Microbispora sp. ZYX-F-249: one gene and its partner. The protein of the gene in region 1 interacts with the protein of each later gene in a pairwise test. Links are inferred from orthologs where the notes say so. Each region holds a gene or a part of one and is shown on either strand. Other genes may lie near its edges.

Region 1 (14,359 bases):
ACGCCGAAGCCGTGGCCCACCGGGGCCGCGTGGCGCAGCCGTACGAGCGGGGTCTCGGCGAACGCCAGCGCGATCCGGCAGCGGGCGGACAGGTCGTCGAGGTCCGGCACCCACGCGAGTGCCTCGCAGGGGGTGCGGCACCGGCCGGCGCAGGTGGCCAGGGCCCCCGCCACCTGGCTGTGCTGCCGGTCGAAGTAGGCCCGCCAGCCCGGCGGCGGCTCCACGGCCACGCGCAGCGTCCGCTCGGCCGCCGACCGCTCGGCCCTGGTGTGGTCGCACTCCCTGACCGGCATGGTGCCGAACCGGCTGCCGGGGGCGCGCAGGCCCTCGGGCCAGCGGACCGGGTCGCCCGCGTGGCCGAGCGCGGGCTCGAAGGCGAGCAGGGGCAGATACTCGCTGCAGATGTGGACGGCCGCGATCATCGCGCTCAGCTCGCGCCGCCGCCAGCGGGACTCGATCACCTCCAGGAGCAGCGCGTAGGCCGGTCGCAGCGAGTCGAGCGCGCCGCGCGGCTGCTCCCTCGGCGTCTGCGGCATGTGGCACGCGCGGGCGCGCCTGCGCAGGCCGGCGGGCACCGTCTGGGCGTCGATCTCGGTGGCGAAGTCCTCCGCGTCGAGGGTGAGTAGCCGCTGGCCGAACTCACAGACCGACGTCACCAGGGCCGCCCGCGCGCCCTCTCCGAGCACGTCGGGCGCCAGCGCGCCGACGTCGCCGAACGAGTGCCTGCGAGCCAGGGCGATCAACAGGTCTCGGGCTGAGTGCACCCGACGACCTTACTGACCCAGGCGGGCGGCGGCCGTACGGGCGAGGTCGATCAGCGGGCCGGGCGGCGGCGGGCCCTGCGGGGACGACACGGTGATCGCGAACGTGCCCCGGCGGGTGGCCGCCGACACCAGGCCCGGGTAGAGCATGGCGCCGTCGCCGACCCCCTCGACCGGCCGGCCCTGAACCCGGGTCAGCGTGTGCCCGACCACCATGAGGTAGCGGGAGCGCAGGCCGGTGGCGGCATGGACGTCCACCGTCACGCCGGTGCCGGTCTCGTACCGGCAGGAGTCGATGCGGAGCCAGGACGGCGCGGGAGGGCCGTCGCACGCCACGGGGGCCCCGACGTCGATCCCGAGAGCGCGCTTGAGATCGGCGGGAGTGACGAGGTCGGCAGGGGTGAGGTCGGCAGGGCGTACGCCGTCCGCCGTCGTCGCGCGGGCCAGGGGATCGGGCAGTATCCGGACCTCGCCCAGGTTCTCCGGCGCGTCCACCAGGTGCTCGCCGGTGTCGCCGTAGGAGGGGGCGTCCCGCATACGCGAGTCCTCCGTCACGTCGATCCGCCTGATCCAGCCGAGCCTGCGGCCCGCCACGGCCCGCACCTTGTCGCCCTCCCGCAGGGGGCGCCACATCTCCTCGCTCAGGCACATGGCCCTGACCTCGCGGGAGCCCCCCTCGTCGATCGCGCACCAGTACGTCCACTTGGGGGTGTCGTTCCCCTTGCTCCCGTCGGAGAAGCGGCGCAGCCGGACGATCTGGCCCTCGACCGTCGCCGCACCACCGAGATCGGTGATCGCGTACACGACCGGTAGCCCGGCGACCGCCAGGCCGGCGGCGAGGGCGGCGGGCAGGACGAACCCGTCCGGCCACACGCCGAAGGCGGCGGCGACCACCAGGAGGATCCAGGTGAAGAACCCGGCGAACCAGCCGGCCGCGAGGCCCCGCAGGATCGTCGGCCCCGGCGGCCTGCCCCACAGCAGCCGCGAGGGGTAGCGGACGTCGACGACGTGCCACATCCCGCCGTAGTCGGACCAGGCCCGGTTGTCGTCGGCCGGCGTGCTGACCGGAAGGCTCCCGACGGCCCGCGGCGCGAGCCCGAGCGCGGCGGCGTACGCGAGGTGGCGGCCCCAGATCGTGACCGAGGCCGCGGGCCGCTCGGCGAACCGGCCGGTCGCGCGCAGGTGCTCGCGGACGCCGAGCCAGTGCGCGGCGGCCCGGGCACCCTCGGCCGTGCCGCGCTCCCCGTTCAGCCGGCCCATCATCGCCACGAGCAGCGCGAAGGACACGATCGCCGCCCCGGGACCGCCGTCGTGGTTCGCGCGGCTGTCGTCGACGGAGACCGCGATGCCGATGGCCACCGCGGGGACGCTCGCGGCCACGCCGAGGAGCAGCGCGTGCGCCCGGCTCCAGCGCGGCCGGGACAGGCCCTGCTCCCGCGCTTCGACGATCACCTTCCTGCGGAAGCTCTTCCACCACCGGCCGAGGTCGCGCGAGCCCTCGGCCAGCGCTCCCGTCGCGACCACGCCGTCGACCGCCAGCGAGCGGACGTGGTCGTAGACGAGCCGCTCGTACGGCCGCAGGCCGCCCGGCTCCTTGCGCAGCCGTACGAGGGACAGCTCGGGGCCGATCTCCTCGACGGCCACGACTCCCCTGGCGGCCAGGTCGAGCAGGGTGGCCGAGGCCGCCTCGTCGCACAGCCGCCAGTTGCCGGTGATCAGGTCGACCACCGCGGGGGAGTGCCCGGCGAGCTCCCCGGTGGCCGGCCCCGGCTCGACGTCCGGGTTCCTCGTCGCCACGGCGAGCGCGAGCAGGAGCAGCAGCCACAGGCCGGTCGCCGCCGCGGCGGCCACCCAGGCGGCCATCGAGGCGGACACCGTCAGAACCTGACCCGCACGGGGCCGCGCTCCTCGCCGGGCGCCTGGAAGTACTCGCGGGGCGCGAAGCCGGTCATCCCGGCCACGATGTTCGCGGGGACCGCCTGGACGGCGTTGTTGTAGGTCAGGACGGCGTCGTTGTAGTACTGCCGGGAGTAGGCGATCCGGTTCTCGGTGGCGGCCAGCTCCTCCTGGAGCTCGGCGAAGTTGGCGCTCGCCTTGAGATCGGGGTGGGCCTCGGCCACCGCGAGCAGGCTCTTCAGCGCGTCCGACAGCATGTTCTCGGCGGCCGCCTGCTCGGCCGGGCCCCGGGCGCCGATCGCCCGGGAGCGCGCCGCGACGACGGCCTCCAGCGTGGCCCGTTCGTGGGCGGCGTAGCCCTTGACGGTCTCCACGAGGTTGGGGATCAGGTCGTAGCGGCGCTTGAGCTGCACGTCGATCTGGGCCCAGGCGTTGTCGGCGTTGTTGCGGGCGCGGACGAGACGGTTGTAGACGGAGACGAACGCCGCGACGAGGACGGCCACGACGGCGAGGACGACGATCAAGGGGATCATGGAGGCCTCCTGCACGGACGGTAGTCCCGGGCCGCCCCCCTGTAAACGCCCTCTCCGTCGTGATCTTGCAGTTTGTCGCACGCGTACGCGATGACCTGGAGGGCGACCCTCCGTGATCTTGCAGTGATCGGCGCCGCGGAGCGATCCGCGCAGCTCACGCCGTACGACAAAAGTCCGTGATCTTGCACCCGGTTTGCCCGACTGCAAGATCACGGACTGTATTCACGCTGCCAGAAGGGTGGGCCCGCCGAATTCTGCATGATCACCAAGGGTGACCGGGCAGCTCGGCGGGGTCCTGTGCGACAAACTGCAAGATCACGCGGAGGCGTCGCGGGCGCGGGCGCGCAGCGCCCGGCTGACGCCGTCGGCGCCCTCGAGCAGCAGGCGCCGCAGCGCGTGCGGCGGCTGGTTCGCGCTGATGTGGTCCTGCGTGCGGGCCACGGTCTCCGGACGGATCAGCAGCGCGGGGTAGCAGCCGACGGCGAAGTTCTGCGCCATGTCGAAGGTCCACTCGCTCCAGATCCGCCCGATCTCCTCGAAGTACCGGTCGCCGTACGGCTCCAGCAGCTCGGGGTGGTGCGGGTCCACGAAGCCGAGGATCGTGGAGCGCAGCAGCGCCCCGCTGAGCTCGCCTGCCACGATCGCCGTCCAGGTCTCGGCCTTGGCCTCCGGGGTCGGGATCGCGGCCCGGCTGGTGGCGGCCGAGCGCTCGCCGGTCGCGGTGGCGTCCCGCGCCAGCTCCGCGTCGATGTCCCCGGCGCCGAGCACACCGCCGGACACGAGCGCGTGGATGAGCGTCCAGCGCAGGTCGGTGTCGACGGCCAGGCCCTCGGGCACCTCGGCGCCGTCGAGGACGCCCTTGAGGAACGCCAGGTCGTCGGGCGAGGTGGCGGTGGCGGCGAAGGCGTTGACGTAGGCGAGCTGGTGGTCCGAGCCCGGCTCCGCCGCCGCGATCAGGCGGCGCAGCGCGCCGGCCAGCTCGGCGAGGCCGGTGGCCCGCCACGCCGGGTCGGCGTACTGCTGCACGGCCTGGCGGGCCTGGCGCAGCACGGTCTGCAGGACGGTCATGTCGCGCACCGAGTCGATGCCGGAGACGACCAGCTTGACGTAGTCGCGGGTGGCCATCTCGGCGTCCCGCGTCATGTCCCAGGCGGCCGACCAGCACAGCGCGCGGGGCAGCGACTCGGTGAACGCGCTGATCCCGCCGTTCACGAGGGTCTGCAGCGACCGCTCGTCGAGCCGGATCTTGGCGTAGGTGAGGTCGTCGTCGTTCACCAGCACGAGGTCGGGCCGGGCCTCGCCGACCAGCTCGGGCACGGCCGTGCGCGCCCCGACCACGTCGAGCTCGACCCGCTTGGTCCGGGTCAGCACGCCGTCCCGCAGGGAGTACAGGCCGATGGCCACCCGGTGCGAGCGCAGCGTCGGGTGCTCCTGGGTGGCCTCCTGCAGCACGTCGAAGCTCAGGAACCGGCCCTCGTCGTCCGTGGTGAACGACGGCCGCAGCGTGTTGACGCCCGAGGTCTCCAGCCACTCCTTCGACCAGGACGACAGGTCGCGCCCGGAGGTGCGCTCCAGCGCCGACAGCAGGTCCTGCAGGGTGGTGTTCTTCCAGGCGTGCTCGTTGAAGTAGTCGCGCACCCCGGCGAGGAAGTTGTCGAGGCCCACGTACGCGACGAGCTGCTTGAGCACCGACGCGCCCTTGGCGTACGTGATGCCGTCGAAGTTGACCTCGACGGCCTGCATGTCCGGGATGTCCGCGGCGATGGGGTGGGTGGAGGGCAGCTGGTCCTGCCGGTAGGCCCAGGCCTTCTCGACGTTGGCGAACGTCGTCCACGCGCCCTGGCCCCACCGGGTGGCCTCGGCCTGGCACAGCACGGACATGTAGGTGGCGAACGACTCGTTCAGCCACAGGTCGTCCCACCAGCGCATGGTGACGAGGTCGCCGAACCACATGTGCGCCATCTCGTGCAGGATCGTCTCGGCGCGGCGCTCGATGACCGCGTCGGTCACGCGCGAGCGGAAGACGTAGTCCTCCAGGAACGTCACCGCCCCGGCGTTCTCCATGGCGCCGGCGTTGAACTCGGGCACGAACAGCTGGTCGTACTTGCCGAAGGGGTAGCGCAGGCCGAAGACGCGGTGGAAGAAGTCGAAGCCCTGCTTGGTGACCTCGAAGATGTTGTCGGCGTCGAGGTACTGCGCGAGCGAGCGCCGCACGTAGACGCCGAGCGGGATGCCGTCGTGCTCGTCCCGCACGACGGCGTACGGCCCGGCGATGAGGGCCGTGATGTACGTCGACATGACGGGGGTCGGCGGGAAGTGCCAGCGCCTCGCGGCCTGCAGCGTGCCGTGCCGCCCGCGGTGCTCCTCCAGCTCCTCGGCCGCGTCGGGGGCGGCGTTGGACACCACCTCCCAGTCGGCGGGGGCGAGGACGGTCAGCTCGAAGGTCGCCTTGAGGTCCGGCTGGTCGAAGCAGGCGTACATCCGGTGGGCGTCGGCCGTCTCGAACTGGCTGTGCAGGTAGACCTGCCGGTCCACGGGGTCGACGAAGCGGTGCAGGCCCTCACCGGTGCGCATGTAGGAGCAGTCGGCGTCCACACGCAGCTCGTTGTGCGCGGCCAGCCCCGGCAGCGGGATGCGCCCCTTCTCGGCGTCGTAGGTGCTGACGTCCAGCTCCCTGCCGTTGAGCACGACCTTCCGCACGTGCGCGCCGTGCAGGTCGATGAAGGTGTCCGCCCCCTCGCGGTCCGAGGTGAAGTGGACCGTCGTGATGCTCTCGAACCGCTCCTCGCCCTCCGTCAGGTCGAGTTCGACCTGGTAGGACTGGACGGAGAGCAGCCGAGCGCGCTCCCGAGCCTCGTCCCGTGTCAGATTCCCTGCCACACCCGCTCCTCATCACATGATCGAGCCCCCGGATCCCCGCCGCCCCGTCGCGTCAGGGAATGGATGAATCCTGCCACGCCGCGGGGACATCGCGGATTCGAGATCGCTCCTACCTGGAATAGGAGATTTCCTGCCCGGGTTGACGACCGCAGGAACCATAGTCCGTTCGAGAGGGTGTCACAGTGTCCGACCGAAAGCTTGTCGATTTCTGGTTCGACCCCGCCTGCCCCTGGGCGTGGATCACCTCGCGCTGGATCCACGAGGTGGCCGCGCTCCGGCCCATCGACGTGCGCTGGCACATCATGAGCCTGGCGGTGCTGAACGAGGACAAGGACATCCCCGCCGACTACCGCGAGCGGGTCGGGCAGACGCTCGGCGCCGTACGGGTGCTCGCCGCCGCGGCGGACAAGTACGGCGAGGAGGTCCTCGGCGACCTCTACACCGAGATCGGCCGGCGCTTCCACGACGAGGGGCGCGAGCGCGACCGGGCCACGCTCGCCGAGGCCCTCACCGCCGCGGGGCTCGACTCCGCACTGGTCGCCGCGCACGACTCGGACGAGTACGACGAGGCGATCCGGCGCTCGCACGGCGAGGGCATCGACCTGGTCGGCCAGGAGGTGGGCACGCCGGTCATCGCCGTCGAGGGCACGGCGTTCTTCGGTCCCGTCGTGTCGCCGATCCCGAGGGGCGAGGCCGCCGCCCGGCTGTGGGACGGGGTCCTGCTCGTCGCCGGCACCGACGGCTTCTTCGAGCTGAAGCGGTCCCGGACCCGCGACCCGATCTTCACCTGACGCTGACAGGCTCCTTCACCGGCTCGCGAATCGATCGGAAAGGTTTCGGCCGGAAGGCTCGCCATCTGACAGCCGAGGCGCAAGGATGAGTGACATGCGTCACCTCTACGTGAACGGAGCCTGGGTCCCGTCCGCCTCGCGCGAGGCCGTCGACGTCGTCAACCCCGCGACCGAGGAGATCGTGGACCGGGTGCCCGCGGGGTCGCCCGCCGACGTCGAGTCCGCCGTCGCCGCCGCCCGTGCCGCCTTCCCCTCCTGGTCGGCCCTGGAGCCGGCCGAACGCGCCGCGTTCCTGGGGGCGGCGGCCGGGCTGCTCAAGGAACGCGCCCAGGAGATCGCGGCGACCATCGCCACCGACATGGGGGCGCCGCTCACGCTCGCGCTGAAAGTGCAGACGCTGATGCCCGCCGAGGTGCTGGCCTTCTACGCCGACCTCGCCAAGAGGTACGAGTTCGACGCCGGCCGTGTGGGCAACTCGCTGATCGTGCGCGAGCCCGTGGGCGTGGTGGGCGCGATCACGCCGTGGAACTACCCGCTCCACCAGGTCGTGTGCAAGGTGGCCCCGGCGCTGGCCGCGGGCTGCACGGTGGTGCTCAAGCCGAGCGAGGTCGCGCCGCTCGCGGCGTACGCGCTGGCCGACATCCTCCACGAGGTAGGGCTGCCGCCCGGCGTGTTCAACATGGTCAGCGGCCACGGGCCGGTGGTCGGCGAGGCCATCGCGGCCCATCCGGACGTCGACATGGTGTCGTTCACTGGGTCCACGAGGGCCGGCCGCCGGGTCGCGGCCCTCGCGGCCGAGACGGTCAAGCGGGTGGCCCTGGAGCTCGGCGGCAAGTCCGCGAACATCATCCTGCCCGACGCCGACCTGGAGAAGGCGGTGAGGAACGGGGTCGCCGGGGCGTACCTCAACTCGGGCCAGACCTGCTCGGCGCTGACCCGGATGCTGGTCCACTGGGACCAGTACGACGACGCCGTACGGCTCGCTGTCGAGGCGGCCGGCGCCTACGTCCCGGGCGATCCGTTCGCCGAGGGCACCCGTCTGGGCCCGCTGGTGTCCGCCGCCCAGCGCGACCGGGTCGTCAGGTACATCAACCGCGGCCAGGAGGAGGGCGCCCGCCTCGTGCTCGGCGGGCCCGACAACCCGATGGAACGCGGCTACTACGTCGAGCCCACGATCTTCGCGGGCGTCTCGCCCGGCATGTCCGTCGAGCAGGAGGAGATCTTCGGCCCGGTGCTGTCGATCGTCCCGTTCTCGTCGGAGAACGAGGCCGTCGAGATCGCCAACGGCACGCCGTACGGGCTGTCGGGAGCGGTGTGGGCGGGCACCGAGGACAGGGCGCTCGCGGTCGCGCGCCGCCTGCGCACCGGGCAGGTGGCCGTCAACGGCGGCCGGTTCAACACGATGGCGCCGTTCGGCGGCTACAAGCACTCGGGGATCGGCCGCGAGCTCGGCGAGTTCGGCCTGGAGGAGTTCCTGGAGGTCAAGGCCATCCAGCTCTGAGTCAGGGCGCCTGCAGGAGGATCTTGCGGCGCTCGTCCTTGCCCAGCCGGTCGACGTACAGCGTGCCTTCGAGGTGGTCGAACTCGTGCTGGAAGCACCGGGCGAGCATGCCGCGGGCCTTGACGGAGACGGGCCTGCCGAGCTTGTCGACCCCGCGCAGGGTGACCCCGGCGGCGCGGGCGGTCGGGGCGTACAACGGCTTGCCGGTCTCCTTGCCGGGCACCGACAGGCAGCCCTCCTCCTCGACGACCTGCTCGGCGTCGTCGATCGTGAGCTCCGGGTTGATCACGTGGCCCTTGCGGTTGCTGATGTCGTAGACGAACAGCCGGCGGCCCACGCCGATCTGCGGCCCGGCCAGCCCCACGCCGTCGGCCTGGTACATGACGGCGAACATCTCGTCGATCAGCCGGCGCAGTTCGCGGTCGAAGTCCGTCACCGGTTCCGCGGGGGTGCGCAGGACCGGGTCGCCGACGTAACGCAGCTCGCGCATGACACTCCTGTCAGGCCGGAGGTGTAAGGGACGGATACCCGTCTTGGCTATTACTTTAGTGGAGCCCGGGGTCGTGTCCGCCAGAGGCCTTCTGGGAAACTTGTGCCGTGCGTGTCTACATCGGTGCCGACCATGCCGGCTACGAGCTGAAGAATCACCTGGTCTCCTGGCTGAAGGAGCAGGGCCACGAGGTGGAGGACTGCGGGCCCCACGTCTACGACGCCGAGGACGACTACCCGCCGTTCGTGCTGCGCGCCGCTCAGGGCGTGGCAGGCGACGCGGGCAGCCTCGGAGTGGTGATCGGCGGCTCGGGGAACGGCGAGCAGATCGCCGCCAACAAGGTGCGGGGGGTGCGCGCGGCCCTCGCCTGGAACGAGGACACGGCCAAGCTGGCCCGCGAGCACAACGACGCCAACGTGATCAGCCTGGGCGCCCGGCAGCACACGCCGGAGGAGGCCGCCCGGTTCGTCGGGCTCTTCCTGGCCACGCCGTTCTCCGGGGCCGAGCGGCACGCCCGGCGGATCCGCCAGCTCGCCGACTACGAGACCACCGGCGAACTGCCGCCGCTGCCCGCCTGAGTCCCTCTGCCGTCCCGGCCCCGGCGGGGCTCCCGCCGGGGCGTCTCGTCCCGCAGCGGCCGCTGGTCGGCGGCCTCCAGCTGCTCCGGCGTCGGCCGGGACACGTCCCGGGCCCGCATGGCCGTGATCGCGGTGATCTGCAAACTCTGCAGCGCCATGCCCGAAGCCTACGCGCCGGTTGTCCGCGGCGCGTTTCAGAACACCCGGCAGCCCCACGGCGCCGGGTCCCATGCCATCGCGGCCGACAGCTCGCGCAGGGCGCCCGCTCGGTGCTCCCGCACCAGCCCGGCGTCCGCCGCCGCACCGAGAGGCCGCCCGCCCAGGTACGCCGCGCCCAGCACGCCGACCGGCAGCGTGAGGTCCGCGGGCGCCTCGCTCCGCTCGCACGTCCCCTCCCCGCCGGCGACCTTCAGCCGCCAGCGCCCGGCGTTCCACGGGCAGACCTCGTCCTCCACCTCGACGACGAGGTCGGCGGGGGCGGCGTAGGCGCGGGCGGCCAGGGCCCGGTCCACATCCACGAGACGGACCCACAAATCGTCGATCCAGACCGCGTTGAGCCGGCGGGGCTCGGCCAGCAGGTGCATGATCGGGTCGTCCAGCGGGCGCCGCTCGGCGTGGACGACCGCGCACAGGTCGCGGTCGAGGACGCCGCGCCAGGCCAGCGCGTACGCCGCGGGATCGACGGCGTGCAGCTCCAGGAGCCGGACCTCCCCGTCCGACACGTTGTGCTCGTTCCAGCCGGACCTCGCCCGGAACAGCGCGTAGCCGCGGGGCCCCGACGCGTCCTCCGCGATCAGGCAGCGCAGCGGGCCCATCCCGCCCCGGTCGTGGTCGGTGTCCGGGAGGATCTCGGCCCGCCAGTACGCCTCCGAACGCCCGTACAGGCCGGGACGGCCGGGCTGTACGGCGTCGTAGACCCGGCGGAGCCTGGCGAGCTCGTCCGCGGGCCTGGCCACCCGGAGACGCAGCGCGGGATCGGCGGGGGCCGAGCGGGTGAAGGCCGAGCCGTGGGTGGGGATGCGGAAGGACAGGGCGTCGGCGGCCCTGCCGTACCCGAAGCGGCCGTAGATGCCGGCCTCGCTGGCGTAGAGCGCGGCGACGGCCTCGCGCCCGCTGTCGTGCAGGTCGTGCAGCTGGTGGGTCATCAGCGCGGTCAGCACGCCCTGCCGGCGGTGTGAGGGGAGCACGCCCACCGACGTGACCCCGGCGACGGGGATCGGGCCGCCGGGAACCGTCATCCGGAAGGACAGCGCGCCGGCGCAGCCGGCCGCCAGGTCGCCGTCGAAGGCGGACACCAGGCGGTCGATCTCCATGATCTCGCGCCAGCGGTCGGTGATCTCCAGTGGATAGGTGGAGCTGAACGCCTCGTAGGCGACGGCCACGAAAGCCGGCCACTCGGCTTCCTTGATGGGGCGGACGGCGATGCTCATCGAAACACCGTAGAAGCGGGCCGCCGCGCGGGGCGACCCAATATCCGTGCCGCGTGATCTAGACCTTGGTCAAGCAGGTGCCGCCACCTGGGCTGTCCGGATACAGTCGAGGCCATCATGACTTCCCGACCGGCGCCGCTGATCCCTCCTCGGCTGCGCGCGCTCCTGGCGCGCGTACCGCTCCTGGTGCCGTTGGTTCGTTTCGTCAGGAAAGTCTGGTCGAGGGACCGGTACCTCCTCATCGCTCTCGCCGTGCTCACCATCGTGGTCGGCGTGCTCGACGCGGAGGTGTCGGCGTACTGGTTCTCGCCCTCGCTGCTGATCCTCTTCACCCTGATCGGCGGTCTCCAGCTCCGGCTGCGCAGCCTCGCGATCCTGCTGTGCGTGGTCGTGGCCTCCCTGACGTACATGGGACCGATCACGGGGGTGCCCAGCGTCGGGCCCGGCCTGCTGATCACGATGGCCTTCACCGCCGCGCTGGCGTGGACGATGGCCCGGACCCGGGGCAAGCTCGGCGTCCAGGGCCTGCGCGGCGACGCGATGCTGCTGGAGCTGCGCGACCGGCTCAAGCGGCAGAGCGAGCTGCCCTCGCTGCCCAAGGACTGGGGCGGCAAGGTGGTGCTCAAGCAGGCCGGGGGATCCTCGTTCGGCGGCGACTTCGTCGTCTCGATGCGGGAGGGCGACCGGGTCCAGGTCGCGGTCGTCGACGTGTCCGGCAAGGGCGTGGACGCGGGCACCCGCGCGCTCATGCTGTCGGGCACCTTCGGCGGGCTGCTCGGCTCGGTGGACGACTTCCTCGTCGCGTGCAACTCCTACCTGCACCGCCAGCTCGGCGACGAGGGGTTCGTCACCGCCGTCCACCTCGACCTCGACCTGTCCACGGGCGCCTACACCATCACCTCGGCCGGACACCCGCCGGTGGTCCGGTTCGACGCCGGGTCGGGCACGTGGCGGGTGTCCACGGCGAAGGGCGTCGTGCTCGGCGTGGTTCCGGACCTGGCCTGCGAGACCGACAGCGGGGTGCTGCGCAGGGGCGACGCGCTCATGCTGTTCACCGACGGGCTGATCGAACAGCCCGGCCGGGACATCGACGCCGGGCTCGACCGGTTGCTGGGAGAGGCCGAGCGGCTGCTGCCGTCGGGGTTCCGGGACAAGGCCCGGCAGCTCGTCCAGTCGATGTCCTCCGGCCACAACGACGACTGCGCGCTCGTCCTGATCTGGCGCCCCTGAGTTCCTACAGCCAGCCGGAGTCGGTGGCGATGCGGACGGCGTCCACACGGCTGCGCGCCCCGGTCTTGACGAGGATGCGCGACAGGTGGTTGCGCACGGTGCCGACGGACAGGCCCAGGTCCGCGGCGATCTCCTTCGGGCGCGCGCCTCCCGCCGCGAGCCGCAGCACGTCGTGCTCCCGCGGCGTCAGCGGGCAGTCGGCGGCCTCCAGCGCGGCGACCGCCAGCTCGGAGTCGACGACCCGGCGCCCGGCGGTGATCCGGCGGATGCCGTCGGCGAGCTGCTCGGGGCCCACCTCGATGCTCAGGTAGCCCAGGACGCCCGCCGCGAAGGCCCGCTTCACGTGACCCGGGCTCGGCTGCGCCGACAGCAGCATCACCCGGCAGCGCGGCACCTTCTCACCGAGCCGTGCCGCCGCGCTGAGCCCGTCCACGCCGGGCAGGTCCGCGTCGATGACGGCGGCGTCCGGCCGCACGTCCAGGGCCGCGGGCACGATGTCCTCGCCCGACCCGACGTCCGCGACCACCCGCAGGTCGTCCTCCCCGTCGAGGGACGCGACCAGGCCACGCCGTACCAACGGAAGATGCTCGGCCACCAGGATCCGGATCAAGATGCTCCCCTCTGGACGTCTCTCAAAGGGTGATCGACCAATTGCGTACTGTCAACGAAGTGTCCCTAATCGGTCATGGCCGGGCAAGCCGAACCCGCGTCGGAAAAGTCTTCGCTTTTGCGCGGGTGGGCTACGCTCGAAAGGTGCTTCGTCTGCCAGGGCACCTTCTCCACCTCGGGGGTACGCGCTGATGAGCTGGCTCTTCGTGGCCGGGTTCGTGATCCTCTTCGTCGGTCTGCTGGTCTCCATCGCGCTTCACGAGATCGGGCACCTCGTGCCCGCCAAGCTCTTCGGCGTCCGCGTGACCCAGTACATGGTGGGTTTCGGGCCCACGATGTGGTCGCGCAGGCGGGGCGAGACCGAGTACGGCGTGAAGTGGATCCCGCTCGGCGGCTACATCCGCATGATCGGCATGCTCCCGCCGCGTGCCTCCGACGAGCCGGGCAAGCTGCGCAGCGTCTCCACGGGCCCCTGGCAGGGGCTCATCGAGAACGCGCGGGCCGTCGCCTCGGAGGAGATCCGGCCGGGCGACGAGAACCGGGTCTTCTACCGCAAGCCCTGGTGGCAGAAGGTCATCATCATGACCGGCGGCCCGGCGATGAACTTCGTGCTGGCGTTCGTGCTGTTCGCGGTCGTGATGATGGGGTTCGGCGTGCGCGAGTTGACGCCTGTCGTGTCCTCGGTGTCCAAATGCGCCATCCCCGCCGCCGAGGCGGGGCACCGCGACTGCCGGGACAGCGACCCGCTGACGCCCGCCGCCAAGGCCGGTCTGCGGCCCGGCGACCACATCGTCGCCGTCGGCGGCACTGCGGCCGCCGATTGGGAGGCGGCGCAGCGGCTGATCCGGGAGCACGGCGCGGGGGCGACGACGCTCGGCATCGAACGGAACGGGCAGCGGACCGACGTGCGGGTCGACCTGATCGCGCAGGACATGCCCTCGCTGACCGACCCCGACAAGATCGACAAGAACGTCGGCTTCCTGGGCGTGAGCCCGACCACCGTCGTGGTGAAGAAGGGCCCCGGCTACGTCGTCGGGCAGATGTGGGACCTGACCGAGCGCACCGCCGTCGCGATGGTCAACATCCCCAAGAAGATGGTCGGCGTGTGGAACGCCGCGTTCTCGGGAGACAAGCGCGACCCGAACGGGCCGATCGGCATCGTGGGGGCGGGCCGGATCGGCGGTGAGATCGCCGCCTCGGACCTCCCGGTCGAGAACAAGATCGAAATCTTCATCAACCTGCTGGCCGCGCTGAACCTCGCGGTGGGCATGTTCAACCTGATCCCGCTGCTGCCGCTGGACGGCGGGCACATCGCCGGCGGGCTCTGGGAGGGCCTCAAGCGGGCCTTCGCGCGGGTGCGCCGCCGGCCCGCCCCCGGTTACGTGGACGTGGCCAAGGCGCTCCCGCTGACGTACGTCATGGCGGCCCTGCTGGTCGTCATGGGCGGCCTTCTCATCTACGCCGACCTCGTCAACCCGGTCCGCCTGTCCGGCTGAGCCCGCCGGGCGGCGGGCTACTCGCCTGTCGCGCCGTCGACGCGCTCGCGCAGCAGATCGGCGTGGCCGTTGTGGCGGGCGTACTCCTCGATCATGTGGCACATGATCCAGCGCAGCGAGTAGTGGACGCCCTCACGGGCCGTCTTCGTCATGGCGTCCAGGTC
Region 2 (14,526 bases), on another replicon or contig:
GCCCGGACCAGCCCGGCGAGGGCACGGGAGCGGCTGTGCGGCGGCCAGGCGATCACCGTCGTCACCGCCGGCGCGTCCGGCACCGGCACAGCGGCGAGGTCGGGGTGGAGAAAGGCCCGGCACGACTCCGGCAGCACCGCCGCGGCCCGGCCGAGCGCGATCAGCTGGAGAAGCTGCGCGTGGTCCCGGACCTGCGGGCCGGGGCCGTCCGGGTACGTGCCGTCGAGCCTGGGCCAGCGTGGCATCGGCAGCCCGGGCAGCGCGGTGACGTCGGCCATCCGCAGATGTGCCCGGGCACTGAGGGGATGCCCGGCCGGCAGGACCACGACCTGCCCCTCCGTGCGCAGCTCCTCCACGTCGAACCCGGCCGTCGAGTCGAACGGCCGGTGCAGCAGCGCCACGTCGGCCCGCCCGTCGCGCAGCAGCCGCTCCTGCTCGCCGATGCCGCACAGGAGCACGTCGACGGCGACCGCGCCGGGCTCCGCGGCGTACGCGTCGAGCAGCTTCGGCAGCAGGTCGCCGGCCGCTCCGGCCTTCGTGACGAGGACCAGGCCGGGGCTGCCGGCAGCGGCGAGTGCGGCGCGGCGGGCACGGCGCTCGGCGGCCTCGACCGCGTCGAGCGCCGCCCGGCCCTCGGTCAGCAGCACCGACCCGGCCTCGGTCAGCGTGACGGAGCGGCTGGTGCGCTCCAGCAGCGCCACCCCGAGCCGCCGTTCGAGCTGACCGATCGCCCGCGACAGCGGCGGCTGCGCGATCCCGAGCCGCTGCGCGGCCCGCCCGAAGTGCAGTTCCTCGGCGACGGCGACGAAGTAGCGCAGCTCTCGCGTCTCCATGCCGTCACGCTATCTCCCGGGCGCCCGGGATTGATACCCGGGAGGTATCGCCGGCCACCCGATCGGTGTTGGAGGTTCCGGCGCGGTCACGGACAGGATGAGACGCATGAGCGAACAGACGATCGCGCTGGTCACCGGCGCGAACAAGGGGATCGGATACGAGATCGCGGCCGGCCTCGGCGCCCTCGGCTGGCGGGTCGGCGTCGGCGCCCGGGACGACGAGCGCCGGGATTCCGCGGTGGAGAAGCTGCGCGCGGAGGGCGTCGACGCGTTCGGCGTGCCGCTCGACGTGACCGACGACGCGAGCGTGGCCGCCGCCGCCGCACTGATCGAGGGGCGCGCGGGACGTCTCGACGTGCTCGTCAACAACGCGGGGATAACCGGCGGCGCGGCACAGATGCCCACCACGGCCGACCTCGCCGCGGTGCGGGCCGCCGTGGAGACCAACGTGATCGGCGTCATCCGCGTCACCAACGCGATGCTGCCGCTGCTGCGCCGCTCGGCGTCGCCGCGGATCGTGAACATGTCCAGCGCCGTCGGTTCTCTCACCCGGCAGACCACTCCCGGCGCCGAGACGGGCCCGATCGCCGTCGCCTACGCGCCGTCGAAGACGTTCCTCAACGCCGTCACCGTTCAGTACGCCAAGGAGTTGCGCGACACGAACATCCTGATCAACGCCGCCTGCCCCGGTTACTGCGCGACCGACCTCAACGGTTTCCGCGGCGTCCGCACCCCCGAACAGGGCGCGGCGATCGCGATCAGGCTCGCGACCCTGCCCGACGACGGCCCGACGGGCGGGTTCTTCGAGGATGCCGGTCCGGTGCCCTGGTGACACATGACTGGGGTCCGGACACACGAAAGGCCCGGTTGGATGGACCGGGCCTTTCGTGTTCTTGCTGCTCAACCAAGCGCGGAGGATAGGAGATTCGAACTCCTGAGGGGTTGCCCCCAACACGCTTTCCAAGCGTGCGCCCTAGGCCAACTAGGCGAATCCTCCGTCGGACAGCTTAGCTCACTTCCCGCGTGGTTTCGACGTGTCGTGACACGGCCCGCGCACACCTGTCGAGTGGCTAGACTGTCCTAGGACCCCTCGCGCGGCGTCATCCTGTGAACCTCCCCAGGGCCGGAAGGCAGCAAGGATAAGCGGGCTCTGGCGGGTGTGCGAGGGGTCTCTTCAGTTAGCGGGAACGCCGGCCGGGTCGACCCCCCGAGGAGGCGGCATGAGTCTTGCGCTGTACCGCAAGTACAGACCCGGGACATTCGCCGAGGTCAAGGGGCAGGAGCACGTCACCGACCCCCTGCGCCAGGCGTTGCGCAGCGGCCGGATCCACCACGCCTATCTCTTCAGCGGCCCGCGCGGCTGCGGCAAGACCTCCAGCGCCCGCATCCTCGCCCGCTCCCTGAACTGCGAGAAGGGTCCGACGCCCGATCCCTGCGGCGAGTGCGAGTCCTGCGTCGCGCTGGCCCCCACCGGGCCGGGCCACCTCGACGTGATCGAGATCGACGCGGCGTCCCACGGTGGCGTGGACGACGCCCGCGACCTGCGTGAGCGGGCCTTCTTCGCCCCCGTCTCGGCGCGCTACAAGATCTACATCATCGACGAGGCCCACATGGTCACCCGTGAGGGCTTCAACGCGCTGCTGAAGCTGGTGGAGGAGCCGCCGCCGCACCTCAAGTTCGTCTTCGCCACCACCGAGCCCGAGAAGGTGATCGGGACGATCAAGTCCCGCACCCACCACTACCCCTTCCGGCTCATGCCGCCCGCCACCTTGAAGCGGCTGATGGAGGAGATCCTCGACTCCGAGTCCGTGCCGTACGAGCCGGCCGCGTTACCGCTGGTCGTACGGGCGGGCGCGGGCTCGGCCCGGGACACGCTGTCGATCCTCGACCAGCTGCTCGCGGGCGCGGACGAGTCCGGCATCACCTACCAGCGGGCGGTGTCCCTGCTCGGCTACACCGACGGCGACCTGCTGGACGAGGTGGTCGACGCGTTCGCCAAGCGGGACGGCGCGGCCGTGTTCCACGCCGTGCACCGGGTGATCGAGGGCGGTCACGACCCCCGCCGCTTCGCCACGGACCTGCTCGAACGCTTCCGCGACCTGGTGATCCTGTCCAACGTCCCCGAGGCGGCGGGCAGCGGCCTGCTCGACCGGCCGGACGACGAACTGGAGCGCCTCCAGGCGCAGGCGGCGTCCATGGGCCCCGCCGAGCTGACCCGGGCGGCCGAGGTGTTCAACGCCGGACTGACCGAGATGCGCGGCGCGACCTCACCCCGCCTGCTGCTGGAACTGATGTGTGCCCGCGTGCTGCTGCCCGGGGCCGACCAGGGCGAGGCGGCGCTGCTGACGCGGCTCGAACGGCTGGAGCGCGGCGTCGCGGCCGGTGTCCACACCGCCGCGCCCGCACCGGCGGCCCCTTCGGCCCCCGCAGTGGCCGCGCCGACGGCCCCGGCGGCCCCGGCTCCGGCGGCCCCGGCTCCCGCCCCGGCTCCCGCGCCGCAGGTTCAGGCCGCCGCGCGGAGCGCGGACGACTGGCCCACCCCCGTACGGCCCGGGTCCGGGTCGGCTGCCGCACCGCCTTCGCAGGCGCCGCAGGCCCAGGCGCCCGCGGCGGGCGGAGGACCGGTGCAGCAGGCCTGGCCGCAGGTGCTCGAAGCGATCAAGAACCGCCAGCGGGTGGCCTGGATGATCCTCAACGCCCAGGGCAGGCTGCTCGGCGTCGAGGGCAACGTCGTCACCGTCGGCTTCGAGAAGCCTGGCGACGTGCAGGGCTTCCTCAAGGGCAAGCGTGACGAGGTGGTGGCCGCAGCGCTCGGCGACGTGCTCGGCGGCACCTGGCGCGTCGACGTGGTGGTCGGCGGCCCGGGACCCGGCCCGGCCGGTCCCGCCACCCGCGGGCCGTCGGGCCCGCCGGCGCCCCAGACGCCGCAGACGCCGGCGCCGCCTCCTCCGGCTCCCCCGGCTCAGCCCTCCGCACCGGCCGCGCCGCCCACGCCGGCTCCGGCGGCCATGCCGCCCACGGGCGCCACGCCCGCTCCGGCTCCGGAGCGGAAGGCCGCGGCGCCCGCGGCGACCGACGAGTCGTGGCCGGACGCGCCGTCCGACGACTACGACTCGCCGTCCCCGTCCTCCCCGTCCCCGTCCTCGCCGTCACCGGCCTCGCGGTCCGCGCCGAGTCCCGGCCTGGCCGCGGCGCGCTCGGCGGCCAGGGCCGCCGCCCAGACGGGCCCCCGGCAGGCCTGGCCGGAGACGGTGCCGGCCCGTACGGGCGGGACCGCACGTCCGGACGACGATGTGGACCCGCTCAACGACGACGACGCCGACGTGAGCGAGCTGTCCGGCATGGCGCTGATCCAGCGTGAGCTGGGTGGTCGCGTCATCGAAGAGATCGATCACTCCTGAGCGCCTTCCCCGCCGCAGGGACGGCCGCCGCATGGACGGAGACTGGTTGGGTAACCGGTGTCCGTCCGCCCGCGACAGGCCGGCGACCCGCGTGGAACACGCACGCCGCGCCGGTGCGGAAACCGGGGCGACACCGTAGGCTCGGTCGCGACGAACATGTCGCTGGACGCTGAGGAGCGCAACCATCGTGAATCCAGGGGATGTCAACCTCCAGCAGTTGCTGGAGCAGGCTCAGCTGATGCAGCAGCAGCTCGTCACCGCGCAGCAGGAGCTCAGCGACGCCGAAGTGGAGGGCAGCGCCGGGGGCGGCCTGGTCGTCGCCACCGTGAACGGCAGCGGCGAGCTTCTCGAGCTCGAGATCAGCCCGCTGGCCATCGACGCGAGCGACCCGGAGGAGACCGCGCAGACGATCGCGGACCTCGTGCTCGCCGCCGTTCGGGACGCCGTACGCGCCGCGGGGGAGCTGCAGCAGGAGAAGCTGGGCCCGCTCGCGCAGGGACTGGGGGGCGGCCTCGGCGGTCAGCTGCCGGGGTTCTAGAGCATGTACGAAGGGGTCGTCCAGAACCTGATCGACGAGCTCGGGCTGCTGCCCGGCGTCGGTCCCAAGAGCGCGCAGCGGATCGCGTTCCACCTCCTCGCGGCCGACCCGGCCGACGTCAAGCGGCTCGCGCACGCCCTGCTCGAAGTGAAGGAGAAGGTGCGCTTCTGCCGGGTGTGCGGCAACGTGGCCGAGGAGCAGGAGTGCCGGATCTGCCGGGACCAGCGGCGCGATCCGCACGTGATCTGCGTGGTCGAGGAGTCGAAGGACGTGGTGGCGATCGAGCGGACCCGCGAGTTCCGCGGTCGCTACCACGTGCTCGGCGGGGCGATCAGCCCGATCGACGGCATCGGCCCGGACGACCTGAAGATCCGCGAGCTGATGACCCGGCTGGCCGACGGCCAGGTGACCGAGCTGATCCTCGCGACCGACCCGAACCTCGAGGGCGAGGCGACGGCCACCTACCTGGCCAGGCTCGTCAAGCCCCTGGGATTGAAAGTGACCCGACTGGCCAGCGGCCTGCCTGTGGGCGGTGATCTCGAGTACGCCGACGAGGTCACTTTGGGCCGCGCTTTCGAAGGACGGAGGCTGCTGGATGTCTGACGAGTGGAACGACCTGGCCGCACGCGTCGCCGGACACGCGCAGAACTTCATCGACGGCCTCACCCGCCTGGCCGGCGGTGAGGGCGGCGACGCGACGCTGCCGCTTCTCCTGGTGGAGGTGGCCCAGGTCAGTCTCGCGGGCACCCAGCTCGGGGCCGCCCAGGACGTGATCCTGCAGGGCAACGTCGAACCCGCGCTGAGCGACGACCCCGACATCGACCCCCTCCGTACGGCTCTCGCCGCCCGGCTCGGCCCGGTGGACGACTACGCCGAGGTGTTCGACCCCTACAAGGACACCGTCGTCACGCCGTACCGGCTGTCGGACGACCTCACGGCGGTGGCGGCCGACCTCATCCACGGGCTGCGGCACTACCGGGCGGGCCGTCCGCTCGAGGCGCTGTGGTGGTGGCAGTACTCCTACTTCAACACCTGGGGCAACCACGCCGGTGCGGCGCTGCGGGCCCTGCAGGCGCTGGTCGCGCACACCCGGCTCGACGTCGTCGAAGAGGGCACCGCGGTCTGACCGTCCACATGCTGGTCGCTGCCGGTCTCGGTTTGGGACGTCCAAGTACACTGTGAGCTCCACGTCCTGATTCGTTGGAGATTCCAGTGGCGCTCGTTGTGCAAAAGTACGGTGGTTCCTCCGTAGCCGACGCGTCCTGCATCAAGCGGGTCGCCCAGCGGATCGTCGCGACGAAAAAAGCGGGCAACGACGTCGTCGTCGTGGTGTCCGCGATGGGCGACACCACCGACGAGCTGCTCGACCTGGCCCAGCAGGTGTCGCCGCTGCCGCCCGGCCGCGAGCTCGACATGCTGCTCACCTCGGGTGAGCGGATCTCCATGGCGCTGCTCGCGATGGCGATCGCCAACCTGGGTCACGAGGCGCGCAGCTTCACCGGCTCGCAGGCCGGTGTCATCACCGACTCGACGCACGGCAAGGCGCGCATCATCGACGTGACGCCGAGCCGCATCCAGGAGGCCGTCGACGCCGGTCAGATCGCGATCGTGGCCGGGTTCCAGGGCGTCTCCCAGGACAGCAAGGACATCACGACGCTGGGCCGGGGTGGTTCCGACACCACGGCCGTCGCCCTCGCGGCGGCGCTCGGCGCGGACGTCTGCGAGATCTACACCGACGTGGACGGCATCTACACCGCCGATCCCCGCATCGTCCGTACGGCGCGGCAGATCCCGCGGATCTCCTACGACGAGGCCATGGAGATGGCGGCGTGCGGGGCGAAGATCCTGCACCTGCGTTGCGTGGAGTACGCCCGCAGGTTCGACCTGCCGATTCACGTCAGAAGCTCGTTCAGCACGAGGGAAGGCACCTGGGTCGTCTCCGACCCCTACAGCGAAGGAACCGAAGTGGAGCAGCCCATCATCTCCGGGGTCGCGCACGACCGGAGCGAGGCCAAGATCACTGTGGTCGGGGTGCCCGACAAGGTCGGAGAGGCCGCCGCCATCTTCCGCACGCTGGCCGACGCCGAGATCAACATCGACATGATCGTGCAGAACGTGTCGGCCGCGGCGACCGGGCGCACGGACATCTCCTTCACGCTGCCGGCCAACGACAGCCAGACTGCCCTGACGGCGCTGAAGAAGATCCAGAACCAGGTCGCGTTCGAGTCGCTGCTGTACGACGACCAGATCGGCAAGGTCTCCCTGATCGGCGCGGGCATGCGCTCGCACCCGGGTGTCACCGCCAAGTTCTTCGGCGCGCTGGCCGACGCCGGGGTGAACATCGAGATGATCTCGACCTCGGAGATCCGCATCTCCGTCGTCGTGGGACAGAACGAGGTGGACACCGCGGTCGCCGCCGCCCACCGCGCGTTCGACCTCGACGCCGACCAGGTCGAGGCCGTTGTGTACGGAGGTACCGGACGATGAGCCGCAAGCCCACCCTCGCCGTCGTCGGCGCGACCGGTGCCGTCGGCACCGTCATGCTCGACATCCTGACCAGCCGCCGCGACCTGTCCGACGCGTACGGCGAGATCCGGCTGATCGCCTCGCCGCGCTCGGCGGGCAAGGTGCTGAGCGTGCGCGGCGAGGACGTCGTCGTCCGGGCGCTGTCGCCGGAGGCGTTCGACGGCGTCGACATCGCGATGTTCGACGTGCCGGACGAGGTCTCCGCCGAGTGGGCGCCGATCGCCGCCTCGCGCGGCGCGGTGGCCGTGGACAACTCCGGCGCCTTCCGGATGGACCCGGACGTGCCGCTCGTGGTGCCCGAGTGCAACCCCGAGCAGGCCCGCAACCGGCCCAAGGGGATCATCTCGAACCCCAACTGCACGACGCTGTCGATGATGGCCGCCATGGGCGCCCTGCACCGCGAGTACGGCCTGCGCGAGCTGGTCGTGGCCTCCTACCAGGCGGTGTCCGGGGCCGGGGTGGCCGGGCCCGAGCGGCTCTACAGCGAGATCGAGGCCGTCGCCGGCGACCGGACGATGGGCACCGTCGCGGGTGACGTGCGCAAGGCCGTGCCCGACCTGGCGGACTCGCCGTTCCCCGCCCCGCTGGTGCTCAACGTGGTGCCGCTGGCGGGCTCGCTCAAGGACGGCGGCTGGACCTCCGAGGAGCTCAAGGTCCGCAACGAGTCGCGCAAGATCCTCGGCATCCCGGACCTGAAGGTCTCGGCGACCTGCGTCCGCGTCCCGGTGGTGACCACCCACTCGCTGGCCGTCCACGCGACGTTCGAGCGGGAGGTCACGGTCGAGGGCGCCCGGGCGCTCCTGGACGCCGCGCCGACCGTGGTGGTGCTCGACGACCCCGCGAACGGCGTGTTTCCGACCCCGGCGGACGTCGTGGGCACCGACCCGACGTACGTCGGCCGGATCCGCCAGGCGCTCGACTTCCCGAACACGCTCGACCTGTTCCTGTGCGGCGACAACCTCCGCAAGGGCGCCGCGCTCAACACCGCCGAGATCGCGGCGCTGGTCGCCACCGAGTTCGCGTAAGGTCTGCCCACACCTCTGACGGCGCGGCGCGGTACAGTGCCGCGCCGTCGGCGCGCGTGCGCCGGTAGCGCGGTTTGCCGCCACGCGTGGATCATCTTGTCGGTTCATGACCGGACGCGGGCCCGACCCGTACAGTGACGAGCGTGGCCGAGAAGACACGGGAGCTGATCGTCGAGACGGCCCTCCGGCTGTTCAGGGAGCGGGGGTACGAGGCGACCACGATGCGCGCCATCGCCGCGGAGGCGGGCGTGTCGGTGGGCAACGCCTACTACTACTTCAGGTCCAAAGAGCAGCTGATCCAGGCGTACTACGACCGGGCGCAGGCGACGCACGAGGCGGCGTGCCGCGAGGTGTTCGCCGCCGAGCGGTCCTTCGCCGGACGGCTCGGGGGCGTGCTGCGGGAGTGGGTGCGGATCTCCGAGCCGTACCACGAGTTCGCGGTGAAGTTCTTCAAGCACGCGGCGGAGCCCAGCAATCCCCTGAGCCCGTTCAGCGCCGAGTCCGCCCCCGCGCGCGAGTCGGCCGTCGCGCTCTACCGGGAGGTGGTCGAGGGTTCGGCCGGGCGCATGGACGACGAACTGCGCGAGGAGCTTCCGGAACTGCTGTGGCTGCTGTGGATGGGAGTCGTGCTGTTCTGGGTCCATGACGACTCGCCGGGGTGTGCGCGCACCTACCGGCTGATCGACCGGGTCGTCCCGCTCGTCGACCGTCTGGTCGGTTTGTCGCATCTGCCCGGCATCAAGGGCGTGGCCAGGGAGGTCATCGAGGTGGTCCACGAACTCCGGGCGTGACCGCGACGCCATACCGTCCGGTTGGTATGGTCGGGGCGAGACCTTGGAAGGGGTGGCCGTGGACCGCTGGGGCATGACGATTCCGTTCTTCGGGCAGACGCCGGTCGAGTCGAAGGAGCTCATCGCCGAGCTGCCCGCACTGGGCTACACCGACGCGTGGTCGGCCGAGGTGGGCGGCACGGACGGGTTCGTCCCGCTGGCCCTGGCGGCCGAATGGGCGCCGTCCCTGCGCCTGGGCACCGCGATCGTCCCCGTCTACACCCGCGGCCCGGCCCTGCTGGCCATGTCGGCGGCCACGCTGGCCGACGTCGCCCCGGGCAGGTTCGTGCTGGGCATCGGCGCGTCGTCCCCGGTCATCGTGGGAAACTGGAACGCCGGCGAGTTCGACAAGCCGTACGCGCGGGTCCGCGACACCCTGCGCTTCCTGCGCGCGGCGCTGGCGGGGGAGAAGGTCACCGAGAGCTACGAGACCTTCGCCGTGAAGGGCTTCCGGCTGGAGAAGGCCCCCGCGACGCCGCCGAAGATCGTGCTGGCCGCGCTGCGCCCCGGCATGCTCCGCCTGGCCGCCCGCGAGGCCGACGGCGCGATCACCAACTGGTTGTCGCCCCAGGACGTACGGAAGGTCCGGGCCGAGCTGGGGCCGGAGACCGAGCTCACCGCGCGGCTGTTCGTCGTGGTGACCGAGGACGCCGCGAAGGCGCGGGAGATCGGCCGCCGGCTGCTGGCCTCCTACCTCACCGTGCCGGTGTACGCGGCCTTCCATGAATGGCTCGGCCGGGGTGAGGCGCTGCGGCCCATGCAGGAGGCCTGGGCGGCCGGGGACCGCAAGGCCGCGCTCACGGCGATCCCCGACGAGGTCGTGGACGACCTGATCGTGCACGGCGACGCGGCGACCTGCCGTGCCCGCGTCCGGGAGTACGTCGCCGCGGGGCTCGACACGCCCGTGCTCGCCCCCCTGCCTCACGGCGACGTGGCCCAGGCCGTACGGGACCTCGCGCCGGGCTCCTGACGGAACCGGGGGAGCGCCGCCGGACGTTATCGGGAAGGCAAAGCGGGCAGGGGAATCCACCTGGAGGTGTCCTCATGGTGAAGGCAGGACGTGCGGCGGCCACCTGGCGCGCCTACCGCGAGGTCTCCAAGCCCGGCTCGCCGGGGCTCGGGGCCCGCATCCGGGCCGTGCCCCGGATGCTCCGCGCCGCGATCAAGGGCGACTACCCCGGTATGACCAAGGGCAAGCTCGCCATGCTCGGCATGGCCGTGGCGTACATCGTGTCGCCGATCGACGTCGTCCCCGACTTCCTCCTGGGCATCGGCGTCGTCGACGACTTCGGCGTGTTCCTGTGGCTGGCGACCGCGCTGCTCGGCGAGAGCGGCCAGTTCGTCGACTGGGAGCACGGCGACCGGCCCGTCCACACCGGCAAGGTCCGTCGTTAGAGCTGCTCCTGCCGCAGCCAGGCCCGCGAGGGCAGGGGGTGGCCGAACAGGCGTGCGGCGTTGCCGTACGAGACCCTGGCGATGTCGGCGGGAGGCAGGCTGCCGAGGTTGCGGGCCACCGCGCGCTGGGTGTCCGGCCAGGTGGACTCCGCGCGCGGGTAGCCGGTCTCCAGCATCACCCGCTCCATGCCGACGGCGAGCCGCACCGAGCTCAGCGCGCTGTCGTCGAGCGTGCCGAAGAAGAAGTTGCGCCGCAGCACCTCGCTGGGCTTCAGGCCGCCCTCCCAGCTCGGCTCGCCCGCGACCGGGTGGTCGAGCGCGTAGTCGGCCCGCTCGGCCAGCATCGGCAGCCACCCGACGCCGCCCTCCACGATGAGGACGCGCAGCTTGGGGAAGCGCAGCGCCACCCCCGACCACAGCCAGTCGGCGCAGGCGAACATCGCGCTGGCCGGGATCAGCGTGGTGATCGCCTCCACCGGGGTGTCGGGCGACGGCACCGGTGCCCAGGAGGACGCGCCGGTGTGCAGGCACACCACGGTCCCCGTCTCCTCGCAGGCGGCGAAGAACGGGTCCCAGTGGCGGCTGTGGATCGACGGCAGCCGCAGCCGGGTGGGGAACTCGGGGAACACGACGGCCTTGAACCCGCGTGCGGCGTTGGCCCTGATCTCCTTCGCCGCGATCTCGGGATCGGGGAGCCAGGGAAGCTGCAGCGCGATCATGCGCTCGGGGTAGGTGCCGGCCCACACGTCGACGTGCCAGTCGTTCCAGGCCCGCACGAGCGCGAGCCCGAGATCCTGGTCGCGGGTGCGGCCGAACGCCACTCCGGCCTGGCTCGCGAGCATGCCGGGGAAGCACAGGGCCGCCCAGATCCCGGCCCGGTCCATGTCGTCGATCCGGGCCTCGATGTCGTAGCAGCCCGCCCGCATGTCCTCGAAACGGACGGGATCGAGCGTCCACTGCTCCTTGGGCAGGCCCGCGCCCACGTCCAGCCCCGCGCAGGGATAGGTGGCGCCACCGTACCGCCACACCTGGTGGCCCGAGTCGGTCTCCACGACCTTGGGCGCGAGGTCCTTGTACTTCTCGGGGAGGCGGTCCTCGAAGAGATCGGCCGGCTCGATCAGGTGATCATCGACCGAGATGATCACGAAGTCCCGCCGCCTCGGCTCTGGGTCGGTATGCAGCGGCGTCGTCACGGTAGTAAACGGTAGGGCCAAGGGATAACACGGTACAAGCTGCGAGGTCTCCGGTTGGTATCCGTTCGCTCACCTTGCGGCGCGTACGGTCACGCCCTGTGACTCCCGCTCCGTCCGGAGGTCGCGGGCCTCGCGGCGCACCAGCAGCACCCAGCCGCCCACCGCGATGCCGATGAACAGCCACCACTGCACGGCGTAGGCCAGGTTGAGCCCGCCTCCGCCGCCGACGTCCGGCGGGGGCAGGAGCTCCGGCGCCTCGGCCGGCATGGGAGTCTGCGCGGTGAGCTCGACGAACCCCCCGAAGACCCCGTACGGCAGGCCCTTGGCGAGGGCGGGCGTGTCGATCAGCAGGATCTGGCCGGCGGGCAGCCCGGAGCGGTTCCTGATGCCGGTGTTCTCCCGGGTCTCGGCCGGGCGGAGCCGTCCGGTGACCGTCACCTCCCCGGTGGGCGGCGCGGGCACCCGCGGCGGGGCGTCCGCGGTCGCCCCGGCCGGGACCCAGCCCCGGTTCACCAGCACGGCGCCCTGCGGCGTGACGAGCGGGGTGATCACGTAGAACCCCACCCGGGTGTTGAGGGTGCGCCGGCGCACCACGAGCTCGTGGGCGGGGTCGTACCGGCCGGTGGCGGTGACGATGCGGTACCTGTCCCGCTCCGGCACGGTCGCGCCGGGCCGGCCCAGCCGGTCGATCGGCACGGGAGCGGCGCCGAGGTTGGCGGTGATCAGGGCGCTGGTGGCCGACCGCTCCTCGAACCGTCCCCACTGCCACTTGCCCAGGAAGAAGAAGGCGGGGATCAGCGCGAGCACGAGCAGATGCAGCCCGACCCAGCGGCGCGTGAGGAGGAACCGGTACACGCCACCAGCCTAGGCAGCGCCACGACCGGTCCTGCTGTCAGGACGTGTCTCAAGCAGGGGTGCTCAGCCGGGCGCCGGGGCCGGGGCGGGGGGTCACCTCGCGCGGACCCCCGATTTCGTGGCCCTCCTCGCACACGAGGTGCAGTGCGACGGGCGCGCCGCAGTCGCGGTGGGTCACCACGACCGGCGGTCCCTCGGGATCGGCCACATAACGGTCACCCCAGTGCATGAGCGCGATCATGATCGGGTAGAGGTCGAGGCCCTTCTGGGTGAGCCGGTACTCGTCGCGCTGGCGCTGGCCGGGCTCCTGGTAGGGCACCTTGCGCAGCAGGCCCTCGTCGACGAGCCGCGACAGCCGCGCGCTCAGCACCTGCCGGGGCGCACCGGTGCGCGTCTGCAGGTCGGCGAAGCGCCGGATGCCGTTGAACGCCTCCCGGAGGACGAGGAAGGTCCACTTCTCGCCCAGAACGGCGAGGGTTCGCTCGATGGAGCAGTTGTCCACCCGATAACGCCGCATGTCGCGCATCGTAACCACAACCTCCCGCAGACATCTAAGTCTAGTTGACAGACTCAGGTGCGACGGGGGACGCTGAGTCCATGTTGGGAACTCAGGCGAGACCCGTCGTGGACATCCGTGCGGCGTGCCCGGACGACGACGAGGAGCGGGTGCGGCTCTTCCTGCAGGGCCTGTCGCGGGCCACGCTGACGAACCGGTTCTTCGTCGGCCCGGGCCGGCCGAGCGCGAGCCTGGTCCGCGCCATGGTCGCGCGGGACGACAGGCGGGACGCGCTGCTCGCGCTGCACGGCGACGCCGTCATCGGGCACGCGATGAGCCACCTCGCCGACGGCGACGGCGGAGTCGAGGCCGAGATCGCGGTCGTGGTGGACGACCGGTGGCAGAACCTCGGCATCGGCTCGCGGCTCGTGCGCACCCTCCTGCGCCGGGCGTCCGTGCGCGGCGCGGTCGTCGCCGGCATGGACGTCATGACCGAGAACCGGCGGGTGCTGGCGATGGTGCGAAGGACGTGGCCCTCTGCCACAATCGTCACACACGGCCCATCCGTCGAGATCAAAGCGCGCCTCGCATTTGCAGAACAAGGTTCTGTTGGTTCACCATTGACTATGTGAAGAACGCGAAGAGCGCGCGGGACGGCAGGGCCAGGATCATCGAGGGCGCCCTGCGCAGGTTCAGCCAGAGCGGGGTGTCGGCCACCACCCTGGCCAGCCTCCGGCAGGAGAGCGGCGTCAGCGTCGGCAGCTTCTATCACCACTTCACGAGCAAGGAACACGTCTTCGGCGTGCTCTACGCCGAGATCCTCGACATGTACCAGGACGCCTTCGTCGGCGAGCTCGTCCGCCACGAGGACGCCCGCGCCGGCATCGAGGCGATCGTCGCGATGCACATGGCGTGGTGCGGCGAGCACCCCGAGCGCGCCCGCCTGCTGATCAGCGAGCGTCCGCCCCGGCGCAACGAGCCCGGCGGCCCGGAGGTCGCGGAGTCGCGGCGCGAGTTCTTCCGGCAGGTCTCCGACTGGTGGCGGCCGCACATGAAGGACGGCGTGCTCCGTCCCGTCCCCGCCACCATGTGCTACGTGCTGTGGCTCGGCCCGGCGCAGGAGATGTGCCGCCTGTGGTTCAGCGGCGCCCACCAGCCCACGCAGGAGGAGATCCGCGAGCTGGGCGAGGCCGCCTGGAACAGCCTGAAGATGCCGTAGATTCGATCTGTGGACGCCCCTTCTGACCTGGTCCGGCGGCTTCGCGACAGGTTCGTGGAGACCGGATACACGATCGACGGCGTGCGTGAGCGGCTGGGTGACATGGCCGCCTCCGCCCTGGCCCGCGAGGAGGTCGTGCCCGCACTGCGGGCCACCAGGGACGCCGACCCCCTCGCCGCGCTGATCCGCCTGTGGTGGCTGGGCGTCCCGGTCAG

What was found.
Region 2: the proteins of def (region 1) and AAH991_RS01595 interact in binary tests that used the Escherichia coli proteins (3 or more experiments, as listed by UniProt). The link is inferred for Microbispora sp. ZYX-F-249 from one-to-one orthologs.

What each region holds. Positions count from the first base shown.
Region 1 is NZ_JBDJAW010000031.1:24,293-38,651, reverse strand. Bases 7,109-9,941 are described here. They hold def (peptide deformylase), read right to left. Parts: upstream 8,853-9,941; coding sequence 8,364-8,852; downstream 7,109-8,363. Other genes in these bases: AAH991_RS29385 (GNAT family N-acetyltransferase), read right to left, coding at 9,625-9,941; AAH991_RS29390 (hypothetical protein), read right to left, coding at 9,391-9,588; AAH991_RS29395 (ribose-5-phosphate isomerase), read left to right, coding at 8,960-9,430; AAH991_RS29405 (aldehyde dehydrogenase family protein), read left to right, coding at 7,109-8,362. In the rest of the region: AAH991_RS29430 (hypothetical protein), read right to left, coding at 1-764; AAH991_RS29425 (DUF2207 family protein), read right to left, coding at 774-2,636; AAH991_RS29420 (LemA family protein), read right to left, coding at 2,639-3,190; pepN (aminopeptidase N), read right to left, coding at 3,506-6,070; AAH991_RS29410 (mycothiol-dependent nitroreductase Rv2466c family protein), read left to right, coding at 6,253-6,861; more of AAH991_RS29405, read left to right, coding at 6,956-7,108; more of AAH991_RS29385, read right to left, coding at 9,942-10,860; AAH991_RS29380 (PP2C family protein-serine/threonine phosphatase), read left to right, coding at 10,978-12,090; AAH991_RS29375 (response regulator transcription factor), read right to left, coding at 12,095-12,700; AAH991_RS29370 (M50 family metallopeptidase), read left to right, coding at 12,891-14,195; AAH991_RS29365 (DinB family protein), read right to left, coding at 14,213-14,359. UniProt on the Escherichia coli protein: Removes the formyl group from the N-terminal Met of newly synthesized proteins. Requires at least a dipeptide for an efficient rate of reaction. N-terminal L-methionine is a prerequisite for activity but the enzyme has broad specificity at other positions.
Region 2 is NZ_JBDJAW010000001.1:355,819-370,344, reverse strand. What follows is about bases 6,290-9,289. They hold AAH991_RS01595 (aspartate-semialdehyde dehydrogenase), read left to right. Parts: upstream 6,290-7,255; coding sequence 7,256-8,323; downstream 8,324-9,289. Other genes in these bases: AAH991_RS01585 (LLM class F420-dependent oxidoreductase), read left to right, coding at 9,173-9,289; AAH991_RS01590 (TetR/AcrR family transcriptional regulator), read left to right, coding at 8,467-9,114; AAH991_RS01600 (aspartate kinase), read left to right, coding at 6,290-7,259. Also shown: AAH991_RS01640 (LysR family transcriptional regulator), read right to left, coding at 1-833; AAH991_RS01635 (SDR family oxidoreductase), read left to right, coding at 940-1,665; AAH991_RS01620 (DNA polymerase III subunit gamma and tau), read left to right, coding at 2,054-4,234; AAH991_RS01615 (YbaB/EbfC family nucleoid-associated protein), read left to right, coding at 4,422-4,772; recombination mediator RecR, read left to right, coding at 4,776-5,375; AAH991_RS01605 (DUF5063 domain-containing protein), read left to right, coding at 5,368-5,898; more of AAH991_RS01600, read left to right, coding at 5,985-6,289; more of AAH991_RS01585, read left to right, coding at 9,290-10,123; AAH991_RS01580 (YkvA family protein), read left to right, coding at 10,198-10,548; AAH991_RS01575 (amidohydrolase family protein), read right to left, coding at 10,545-11,741; AAH991_RS01570 (SURF1 family cytochrome oxidase biogenesis protein), read right to left, coding at 11,811-12,596; AAH991_RS01565 (winged helix-turn-helix transcriptional regulator), read right to left, coding at 12,646-13,113; AAH991_RS01560 (GNAT family N-acetyltransferase), read left to right, coding at 13,194-13,724; AAH991_RS01555 (TetR/AcrR family transcriptional regulator), read left to right, coding at 13,721-14,311; AAH991_RS01550 (DUF7059 domain-containing protein), read left to right, coding at 14,312-14,526.